One region of the Ligilactobacillus agilis genome, then DNA from elsewhere that is predicted to be linked to it. Evidence: predicted binding sites of a transcription regulator. Region 1 holds the regulator's gene; the other holds the start of a gene.
What was found. Region 1 encodes Rex, which represses fermentation and respiration genes when NADH is low (regulators of the CRP and FNR family bind a similar motif). Its sites were predicted from a motif close to TTGTGAANTANTTCACAA; they were not measured.

Region 1 (6,053 bases):
TAGCTTGTGCAGTTTGGTCAGATTGTTCGCTCGCTTTAGCAGCTGCTAGTTCGGCTTGTTCTTTTTTCTTATCAACATAGTAGTCATAGTCACCTAGGTAAAGGGTGCTACCAGTTGGTTCGATTTCTAAGACGCTGGTGGCCACCTTGTTGATAAAGTAGCGGTCGTGAGAAACAAATAAAATTGTGCCGTTAAAATCAAGGATAGCCTGCTCTAGGACTTCTTTACTGTCAATGTCTAAGTGGTTAGTAGGTTCGTCCAAAATTAAGAAATTATCGTGTTCTAAGGCTAACTTAGTTAGAAGTAAGCGGGCTTTTTCACCACCAGAAAGGCTACCGACGATTTTTTTAACATCATCACCAACGAAGAGGAAACTACCTAGAATCGAGCGGACGTCACGTTCTGGCATAGTTGGGTGTTCGTCCCAAATTTCATTAAGTACGGTCTTTTTGAAGTCAAGGTTTTGTTGTTCCTGGTCGTAGTAGCCTACCGTAACGTTAGTTCCTAGTTCGGCTGAACCCTTGATAAAGGGAATTTTACCTAGGATACTCTTTAAGAGGGTGGACTTACCAATTCCATTGGGGCCAACGATAGCCATAACCTTGTGTTTGCGTAAATCGATATTAATGGGGGCTGCAATGGTTGTCTGATTATAGCCGATTGCGGCGTCAGATACGGTTAAAACGACATTGCCACTCTCTTTTTCGCCTTCAAAGCTAAAGTGGGGGCCCTTTTCATAGCCTTCAGGTCGTTCTAACCGGTCCATTTTTTCTAGTTGTTTACGCCGGCTTTGAGCCCGTTTAGTGGTGGAAGCTCGGACTAAGTTACGGTTAACGAAATCTTCCAATTTATTGATTTCTGCTTGTTGTTTTTCGTAACTCTTCCATTCCTGAGCTAAGCGGGCGGCTTTTTCCTTAATATAATAAGAATAGTTCCCCTTATAGTAATTAGAGTGACCATGCGTAATCTCGTAGATTTCGGTGACGATTTTATCTAAGAAATAACGGTCGTGAGAAACGATTAAGAGTGCGCCTTGGTAGCCTTGAATGTAATTTTCTAACCAGGTTAAAGTCTCAATGTCTAAGTGGTTAGTAGGTTCGTCTAGAATCAAGAGGTCGCGTTTTTCTAAGAGTAATTTAGCTAAGGCTAGGCGGGTTTTTTGTCCCCCGGAAAGGTCTGTGATGGCGTGGTCATACATATCTTCGTCGAAGTGGAAACCATGGAGGACCGCTTTTATTTCATTTTCATAGCCGTAACCATTTTGAGCGTTAAAGTCATGGAGTAATTGATCGTATTGCTTAGTTAGTTGTTCGTAAGCGGCGCTTTGATGGTCTATGCTAGTAGCAATTTGTTCTTCTAGTTGGTGGAGCTTAACTTCCATTTCTTGGAGGTAAGCAAAGACGGACTTCATTTCCTCGAAAACAGTTTTATCGGAATCAAGGCCAGTAGTTTGGGCAAGGTAGCCAATAGTTAGGCCTTTTTTACGGACAATTTGGCCTTCATCTGGTTCGGAGTCACCGAGTAGCATTGAAATTAAAGTAGACTTACCGGCTCCGTTTTTGCCGACTAAGCCAATCCGAGAATTATCTTGAATATCGAGGCTAACGTTTGAAAACAAGACGTCTGCCCCAAAGTGACGGGCGACGGCTTGTGCTTGAAGTAAAATCATGAAAATATCACCTGCTTGTGTAGTTTTTAGCTTGTGTTAAATAGTAATAATGTTTGTGAATTAATATGTACAATCTTTCTTTTTAAGCGAAAATCTTAGATGTAGTGCTTGATAAGCTGGGATTTTACCGACTGAATTTAAAAAAGATTGTGAAAAAGTAAACGCTTTTTTGTTCCCTTATAGTCGCGGTTATGGTAGAATTAATTCGTGAACTATGTGAAAGGAGAAATAAAATGGCTACTGAAAATATTCCTAATGCAACAGCTAAGCGGCTCCCCATTTATTATCGTTACCTTAACATTCTAGCAGATTCTGGTAAAAAAAGGGTATCCTCTACGGAATTAGCTGAAGCTGTTAAAGTAGATTCGGCAACCATTCGGCGTGACTTTTCTTATTTTGGTGCCCTAGGTAAGAGAGGGTATGGTTACGAAGTTGAAGCATTGATTAAGTTCTTCAAAAAGATTCTTAACCAAGATAAGTTGACTAACGTTGCCTTGATTGGAGTCGGAAATCTTGGCCATGCTTTATTAAACTTTAACTTCCATAAGAGTAATAACGTCCGAATCAGTGCTGCCTTTGATGTTAATGACGAGATAACGGGTACCATTCAAAGTGGGGTGCCCATCTACCCAATGTCTGATATGAAAGAACAGTTAACGGTACAACAGATTGAAATTGTTATTTTGACTGTACCTGCATCTGTTGCGCAAGATGTAACTGATGAAATTATGGAAACTGGGGTAAAAGGTATCTTGAACTTTACCCCTCTTAGAATTTCTGTTCCAGATACAGTCCGGGTCCAAAACGTTGATTTGACCAACGAACTCCAAACTTTGGTTTACTTTTTAGATCACTTTGGCACTAAGGATGAAGACTAATAACTTAGGGATTTTCACATTATGGTGAAAATCCCTCTTTTTTATATTGTTTGGCTAAGTAGCAAGATTAGTAAGTTCATTCCCAGGTGACACCCCACGCTAATACTGATTCTTCCCGTCTTATAGTAGACCCCACTAAGGATTAGGCCCATAAAAGCATAGACTAAGAAGTGACCATCGTTATGGGCTAACACAAAGAGAAAAGTTGATCCTAATAAGGGGTAGAGTTTATTTGTAAAGTCGCTAACGGTTCCAAAGAGTACCTTCCTAAAGACGAGTTCTTCCATAAGTGGAGCGGCTAGTATCAAAGTTAAGGCGTAGTACGGATAGGATTTCGTAATGGTTAGCAAAGATTGGGTGTTGGCAGAAGCGCTTGGAAGGTGGAGAACGTAACTCTCGAACCCTAAAGCCAATTTTTGACTAATAAATAAGCCTAACAGTCCTAAGCCGAGGTAGAGTAAACTCACAGACCAGGGAGCTGGTCGTCTTTCAAACTGATTGTGATAAGGGTAGCGGTGGTTAAGCCCCAGCATAAGTCCCGCACCTAAGAGGTTAATAATTGTTAGGAACAGATAAATATAAGGACTTTTTGCCCACCAGTAGCTAGCTAGGTTGGCAAAGTTAAGTGTTAGAAAATAAGTAAGCACTAATGCCAACGCGTTTTTAGAATTTGCCATTGAAAAAACCTTTCTGCTTGTAAGTAAAATTTCAACAGCGTCAATTATAACACAGTTAAGCCGTGGTTAAAAAAATTAGCACTCGCCAGGCGAGAGTGATAAAAAAGTCTTGCAATTTTAAATTAAAGTGAGTATAGTAATAGTTGTAATCAGTTAGCACTCAAAGTTAACGAGTGCTAAAAAAAGACATGGAGGGATTTAACGTGCTTAAACCATTAGGAGATCGAGTAATTTTAGAAGTTCAAAAAGAAGAAGAACAAAAAGTTGGGGGCATTATTTTAGCCGCTAATGCAAAAGAAAAACCTCAAACAGCTAAGGTTATCGCTGTTGGTGAAGGTCGCGTTTTAGACAATGGTCAAAAAGTTGCTCCAAGTGTTAAGGAAGGTGACCTTGTCTTATTCGACAAGTACGCTGGAACAGAAGTTAAATATGAAGATGCAACTTACTTAGTTGTTCGTGAAAACGACTTAGTTGCAATCGTTGACTAGTTTTTATTAAATTTACTACTATATGAGGTGAATATTTAATGGCAAAGGAAATTAAGTTTTCAGAAGATGCACGTTCAAAAATGTTAGCCGGGGTTGACAAATTAGCTAACACAGTTAAATCAACAATTGGTCCTAAGGGACGTAACGTTGTCTTGGAACAATCATATGGTTCCCCAACTATCACAAACGATGGGGTAACTATTGCTAAGGGAATTGAATTAGAAGATCATTTTGAAAATATGGGGGCTAAATTAGTAGCCGAAGTTGCTTCTAAGACAAATGATATTGCCGGTGACGGTACAACTACTGCTACTGTCTTGACCCAAGCAATTGTTAACGAAGGAATGAAGAACGTAACTGCTGGTGCTAACCCTGTTGGTATCCGAACTGGGATTGAAATGGCAACTAAGGCTGCCGTTGAAGGGTTACACAAGATGTCTCACACAGTTGCTTCTAAGAGTGATATCGCCCAAGTTGCTTCTATTTCATCAGCAAGTGAAGAAGTAGGTAACTTAATTGCTGATGCGATGGAAAAAGTTGGTAACGATGGGGTTATCACTATTGAAGAATCTAAGGGGATTGATACTTCCTTAGACGTTGTTGAAGGGATGCAATTTGACCGTGGTTACCTATCACAATACATGGTAACAGATACTGATAAGATGGAAGCAGACCTTGACAACCCATACATTTTGTTGACTGATAAGAAGATTTCTAACATCCAAGAAATCTTGCCATTGCTTCAAGAAGTAGTTCAACAAGGGCGGGCACTCTTGATTGTAGCCGATGATGTTGATGGTGAAGCTTTACCAACCCTTGTTTTAAACAAGATTCGCGGTAGCTTTAATGTAGTTGCTGTTAAGGCACCTGGCTTTGGTGACCGGCGCAAAGCAATGTTGGAAGATATTGCTATCTTGACCGGTGCAACTTTGATTACCGATGATTTAGGCCTTCAATTAAAAGACACTACCCTTGACCAATTAGGGACAGCTCACAAGGTAATTGTAACTAAGGAAAATACAACAATTACTGAAGGTGCTGGTGACTCAGCTCAAATTAAGGAAAGAGTAGAACAAATTAAGAAGCAAATCGCAGAAACAACTTCTGACTTTGATCGTGAAAAGCTTCAAGAACGGTTAGCTAAATTAGCCGGTGGGGTTGCGGTTATTAAAGTTGGGGCTGCCACTGAAACTGAATTGAAGGAACGCAAGTACCGGATTGAAGATGCCTTAAATGCAACCCGGGCTGCCGTGGAAGAAGGCTTTGTTCCTGGTGGTGGTACAGCCTTAGTAAATGTAATTCCTGCTGTTGCTAGCCTTAAAGCTGAAGGTGACGTTTTAACTGGGATTAACATTGTTAAACGTGCCTTAGAAGAACCAGTTCGTCAAATTGCTGAAAACGCTGGGCTGGAAGGATCTGTAATCGTTGAAAAATTAAAGGAACAAAAGGCCGGTATTGGTTACAATGCTGCTAGTGATGAATGGGTAGATATGGTTGAAGCCGGAATCGTTGACCCAACTAAGGTTACTCGTTCAGCACTTCAAAATGCTGCTTCAGTTTCTGCATTATTACTTACAACCGAAGCGGTTGTTGCCGACAAACCAGAAGAAAATCCTGCTCCTCAAGCACCAGCTGCTGGCATGGGCGGTATGATGTAATTTAAAATTAAGTGTAATTAAAAGCAAGTTTCCCTTGAGGGGGCTTGCTTTTTTTATTATGGAAAAACTTTGTTAAAAAATTAGCTTGCAAGTCCTAAGTAAATATGATTAAATCAAGGGCGTACTATTTTACAACTGCCCCTACTAGTCTTAATAAGATGTGGCTACTAATTTTGGGGCTTTTGGTGTAAAATGGTGGTGTTTAATCAAAAAAGTTTCTACTTTAAATAAGTGATAATTACGATTAGCTAAAGGAGAAATTGTTATGTGGCGTTATTTAAAACGGCTGTTAATTGGTCAGCCGTTAAAAACTGCAGAGGAAGGCGGGCAATCTTTAACCAAGTTTAAGGCCCTGGCACTTCTTTCTTCAGATGCTTTGTCTTCTGTGGCATACGGGACCGAACAGATAACCACCGTGTTATTTGCCTTATCTGCAGCTGCAACTTGGTATGCAATGCCAGCGGCTGGAATTGTGTTGATTTTGCTCTTTGCAATTACAATGTCCTACCGCCAAATTATTCATGCCTATCCATCTGGTGGTGGTGCTTACGTAGTCGCAACCAAGAACTGGGGAACAGGTGCTGGGTTAGTGGCCGGGGGCTCATTATTGGTTGACTATATGCTGACCGTTGCGGTTTCTGTGACTGCGGGGACTGAAGCGATAACCTCTGCGGTGCCGGCTT
Region 2 (5,235 bases), 540 kb from region 1:
CTTAGAGCAAGCTAAGCAAACCAATAGCGAAGAGTATCGCGAAATCCAATGGCTCTTAAAATTAATGAACCGTAACAAAGTATCTAAATAACAAAACCCCCGCCCAGCGGTTTTCTGATTGCAAACCACTAGGCGGGGGATGATTTTTATTAACTTAAGCTTCTGGTCGATAATCCTTATCAATGATTAAGACAGGTTTAATGGTCTTACATTTACCTTGTCTAATAAATCTTGCACGCTAGCTTCATATCATTCCCTTTAATTCTACAAATTCTTTTATAAATCTTATTGCCTACCTACTGCAGTTATTGACTTCGTTAACGGATTAAAATCAAACAACACCACTTACAGCTGCAACAATTGCGGCCACTGTCGGTCCTCCAGCAATAAAACCTAAGTATCCAGCTGCTCCTGCAACTCCCGCCGTTAAAATATCTTTTGTAAGTCCTGCATCTAGTCCAATCCTTACATAATTCCATCCAACTTTTAAAACGCCCGTCTTCCCATAACTCCTAACGCTTATACCTGAAGTCACTAGTTTTCCATCTACTATTTTTGCTTCTGCAGTTAGTGTTCTAGGATTAATAGATAATCCATTCTCTTTTACAAATTCATTACTTGCTGCTACTTCTTCTATTGCTAATCTATTTACTTCGGGTGAAACTACAACATTGCTAGGTAAATCAAGTACAAACTGATTATCCACAACCTTAATATATTTAGTTAAAAAATCAGTTTCGGAGCTATTAACTTTGCTGTTCACCACCGTGAAATTTTCAGAAGTTGGTGATAAATTAGCATTGCTAGACACAGTTGACCATGGTATAATTACCACTGATACCGCTATCAATAAAAAAGTAACCGTCCTTTTCATTTTATTTTCTCCTTTCAACTTTTTAATTATTGGGGGCAAAACAATGAACAAACACAGACAGGCTATCTTTATCGGCATATTTTCTGCACTAACTTGTCTAATTATTTCAAAGGCAGGTTTCAATATTTGGATGGAAATGATACTAGATGCTCTAATTATTTACATTTTAGCAATTTTTATAGAAAGATACCTTAACTAACTACTGCAATTCTATCATTTTTTAATCTATTTTGTAAGTTTTTTGCTTATTTATGTTAAGTTACCCCCGCCCAGCGGTTTTCTGATTGCAAGCCACTAGGCGGGGGCTAATTTTTATTAACTTAAGCTTTTGGTTGGTAGTCCTTGTCAATGATTAAGACAGGTTTAATGGTCTTACCTGAAACGGAGTCAGCGTTAGCTTGATTAATTTCTTCAAAATCATAAAACTTCTCAGTCTTATCAAAATCAAACCAGCCTAACTTGTAAAATTCAAGCAAGCGTGGAATGTCAATTTGAGGGATTGAGTCACCCATATTAACACCAACTACCTTCTTATCGTCTACGCACAGGTCATTCCAAGTCGAAAGTTCAATTAGGTGAGGAGTGACGGCAATTGCAGCACAAGTTCCACCTTGAGCTAAGGCAGCGATGGCGTCCTTAATTACGGCTGGTAACCCAGTGGTATCAACCGTCCAATCTACCCCATAGCCTCCGGTTAATTCCTTAATTTTAGCGACGGCATCTTCTTGCTTACTATTGATAGTGTGAGTGGCCCCTAATTCTTTAGCTAATTCAAGCCGTTCTGGCACAATGTCAATCGCAATTACTTTAATGCAGCCAGAAATGCGGCCAGCCATCATAGCAGCTAAACCAACGGCCCCGGTCCCAAAGACTGCAATCGTGTCTCCTGGCTTAGGTTTGAGGGTGTTAAGCACTGTCCCAGACCCAGTTACATAACCACAGCCTAACGGCCCAACTTTCCGCAGATCAAAACTCTTATCAATTTTAACAGCGTTACGTTGATCGACCACTGTGGTCGTAGTAAATGATGATTGGTTAAACATATCAGAAATATGTTGGCCGTTTTCTTGGAAATGATCTTCACCATCGGCCCTTACCCCAGACAAATTGTATTGGGCATAGGAACGACATTTTGTTGGCATCCCCTTCAAACAATTATCACAGGTGCCGTCAGAATAAAATGACAGGATAACGTGGTCGCCCACTTCAAAATCCTTTACTTCAGAACCAACCTTTTCAACAATCCCAGCACCTTCGTGTCCCAAGATAACCGGGTAGCCTAAGGAGGCATCCCCTTTTCTGATGGCTTCATCAGAGTGACAAATTCCACTAGCAACCATGTGAATTTGCAGGTCGGTTGGCCCAACTTCATGTAAATCGATGTTATCTCTAATTTCAAATTGTGCCCCAACTTCAGGAACAACTGCAGCTTTAATCTTCATACTAAAACCCTCTTTGTCAACGTTTTCACCCTCATTATAGTTGCTTGTTTCAATATTCACAATATCATTTCTACAGGTTTTTAGTACCATTTCTACAGATTTACAGCTTGTTAATTGATGCCTCCTCTGAACTAAGCAATAACTCAGCCTAACAAATCATTCAATGATTCACTCATTGTCGGGTGGGTATAAATCAATTGTCCTAATTCTTGATAAGGCAAACCGGCTTTCATCGCCAGGGTAATAAGGTTAATTACTTCATGCGACTCTAATCCGTATAAAGTCGCCCCTAGAATCTGATTACTTTCCTTAGAAACAATTATCTTAAACAATCCACGACTATCTCCAGCTACATGAGCTTTAGGAATCCCATTAACAGGTAACTTTAAAATCTGATAATCATATCCTAGCTGTGCAACCTCTTTTTCTTTTAAGCCCACACTAGAAAGGGGCGGGGTAATAAAAGCGGTATAAGGAACTAGTAATCTATCTTTCAAGCTCTTCTGCCCATTACCAAATAACTGGTCTTTGACAATCCTAAAGTCATCTAATGAAATATAGGTAAACTGCGGACCGCCATTAACATCACCTAGAGCCCAAATATTTTCAACATTAGTTCTTAAATACTCATCTACTCTAATTGCACCCTTGTCGGTCAATATAATATCTGTATTTTCTAACCCCAAGTTAGCAGTATTAGGCTTTCGGCCGGTTGCCACTAACACCTTAGGTGCTCGTAAAACCTCACCATTGCTTAAAAATAGCTCAACTCCACCTACTACTTCCTCGACTTTTTCTAGCTTAACATCTAGTTTAAAATCAATCCCACTTGCCTTTAAATCCGCCGTTACAAGTTGGCTTACGTCGTCGTCTTCTTTTTTTAGAATTTGTTTTCCACTATCAATCATCGTTACTTCAGTTCCGTATGAATTAAACATCGAAGCAAACTCAAGCCCAATATATCCTGCTCCAATAATTATCAACTTAGTAGGCTTTTCAGTCCAATCCATAGCCTCCTTAGAGGTTACAATCCTATCACTTAAGTTAAGGCCGGCAACCTTAGGAACCACTGGGGTTGCACCCGTATTTATAAAAATTCGTTCACCCCTAACTCGTTCCCTACTTCCATCAAGTTTCGTTACCTCTAATTCATAGTTGCTAATAAACTTGGCCTGTCCAGTTAAAACAGTTGCAGTTGGCAAATCAGCAATCATATGGTAATTTTTCAGTCTCAACTTCTCGGTCAATGCCCTCTTTTGCCGGCTCGCTTCTTCAAAACTTAAGCCTGCTTGACCATTGATAATCAAATTTTTAGAAGGTAAACAACCTACGTTAATGCAGGTCCCACCATACATTTGTGCAGAAGCTTCAATTACTAGGACCTCTTGCCCATTATTGGCAAGCGTTTTGGCCAAAGTTTTACCCCCCTTGCCAAAACCGACTACAATATTTTGGTAAACTTTCATAACAACTCCTCCTAGAAAAATATCACTGATATTAGTCATTATGATAACTTACATTTTGTAAGTCAAATTATTTGCTTAATTATGCTAAACTACAACTTAAGCTTAGCTGCCCCACTTATTTACATAATTACTAACTTAATAACCACAAGCTTTTAACAGTTTTTCCCCTAGAAAAAAAACGCCTAAATTCCAGCTTTCCACCGGAATTTAGGCGTTTTGCCTAGTCTAAAATATTTTTGTATTTACTAATGTTAGCCGCCCGGGCAGCCTTAGTCTGCTTAAGAAGTAAATCCTTCATCAAGTTAGGTTTATTAGCTAATTCATTTAACTTTTTCCCCAGCGCTTTGTAATTTGGGGTTGAGTAAATACTTTCTGGATCGACCAGCTTGTCGTCGTGGACCGAATTTTCAAACCCGAGGATTAACATGTTATTTTCGAAGGCCTTCCGACTAGCATTATTGACCTCCTCACCCACATTAAGGTCGAGATAAATATCTGCCCCCTGCCAGAGGAGGTTAAGCCGAGCTTGGTTGGCGTTCGGATATAAAATCACGTTGGGATACTTAAGCAAGTCTAATAATTTATTGGACATGTTAGTCAAAGCCGCCACGTTGAAGGTAATATCCGGAGCGGCCTTTAACAGTTTCTCAAAGTTTAATAAATTATCGGTATTAGTTAAGGTAAAGCTGACCGGCCGCAGGAGGTTATGCCTAAAGACTTGGTAGACATATGGTAAGTACTTAATCAATTTACGCTGGTTATGTCCGACCAATGACCGCAGCTTCTGATAGACTTCTTCATTTGTAACCACAATCTTCTTCGTGCGCCTAGCTTGGTTGTTGAAAATCAACTGCATGTTGCCTGGAACCTGGTCGCCTAAGCCTTCCTGCCAAAAGAGGACATCTGACCCAGTTTGGGGTAAGCGTAAAACTACCATGAACGGTAAGGCCAAAGAATTATAGAAAATTCGGTCTAATTCAAAGTGCCTAAAGTTTAGGTAGTATAGCACAAAGTCTAACTTAGTGGGGAAGTTATAGATTTTGCCTTGGAAATTCAAGGTGACATCATGGGTAATGTGGTTTTCCACAATTACTTCTTGCCCACTCTGGGTAAAGTAAGCCGTGGTGATTGCCTCGTGTAAGAGGTTATAGCTCGTCTTAGCAAAAATCCACCCATTCTGATTATAGTGCTCTACAAAGCGCGCGTTTCCTTGGCGGTCCAACCAAGTAACGCTTTCGACTAGGCGTCTATCCTTAGGGTAGTGATAGTTGATATTAGCCCGCTTTTCATCCAAATAGTAGACCCCAGCTCCCTTGGCATCGCCCTTAATTTCCCACAGGGCCGGTACCTTTACCTGGTTAAAGAAGCAAGGTTTGCCGGTCGTTGAACGCTGAGTCGCTTCAACAAAGTATTTATAAGGCGACTCTACTTCGGCAGGCAAAAAGCCATTATC

Region 2: N4597_RS00390 (NAD(P)-dependent alcohol dehydrogenase) is a predicted target of Rex. The motif match lies at 2,361-2,378, and genes of this name have one in related genera.

Annotation. Positions count from the first base shown of each region.
Region 1 covers NZ_CP104397.1:1,712,058-1,718,110, reverse strand. Annotated here, with positions in the region: gene N4597_RS08655 (ABC-F family ATP-binding cassette domain-containing protein) at 1-1,669, opposite strand, end outside; gene N4597_RS08650 (redox-sensing transcriptional repressor Rex) at 1,903-2,547, shown strand; gene N4597_RS08645 (CPBP family intramembrane glutamic endopeptidase) at 2,589-3,224, opposite strand; gene groES (co-chaperone GroES) at 3,428-3,712, shown strand; gene groL (chaperonin GroEL) at 3,751-5,370, shown strand; gene N4597_RS08630 (APC family permease) at 5,636-6,053, shown strand, end outside.
Region 2 covers NZ_CP104397.1:93,967-99,201, reverse strand. Annotated here, with positions in the region: gene N4597_RS00400 (glycosyltransferase family 2 protein) at 1-91, shown strand, start outside; gene N4597_RS00395 (hypothetical protein) at 332-874, opposite strand; gene N4597_RS00390 (NAD(P)-dependent alcohol dehydrogenase) at 1,195-2,316, opposite strand; gene N4597_RS00385 (FAD-dependent oxidoreductase) at 2,460-3,782, opposite strand; gene gtfB (accessory Sec system glycosylation chaperone GtfB) at 4,003-5,235, opposite strand, start outside.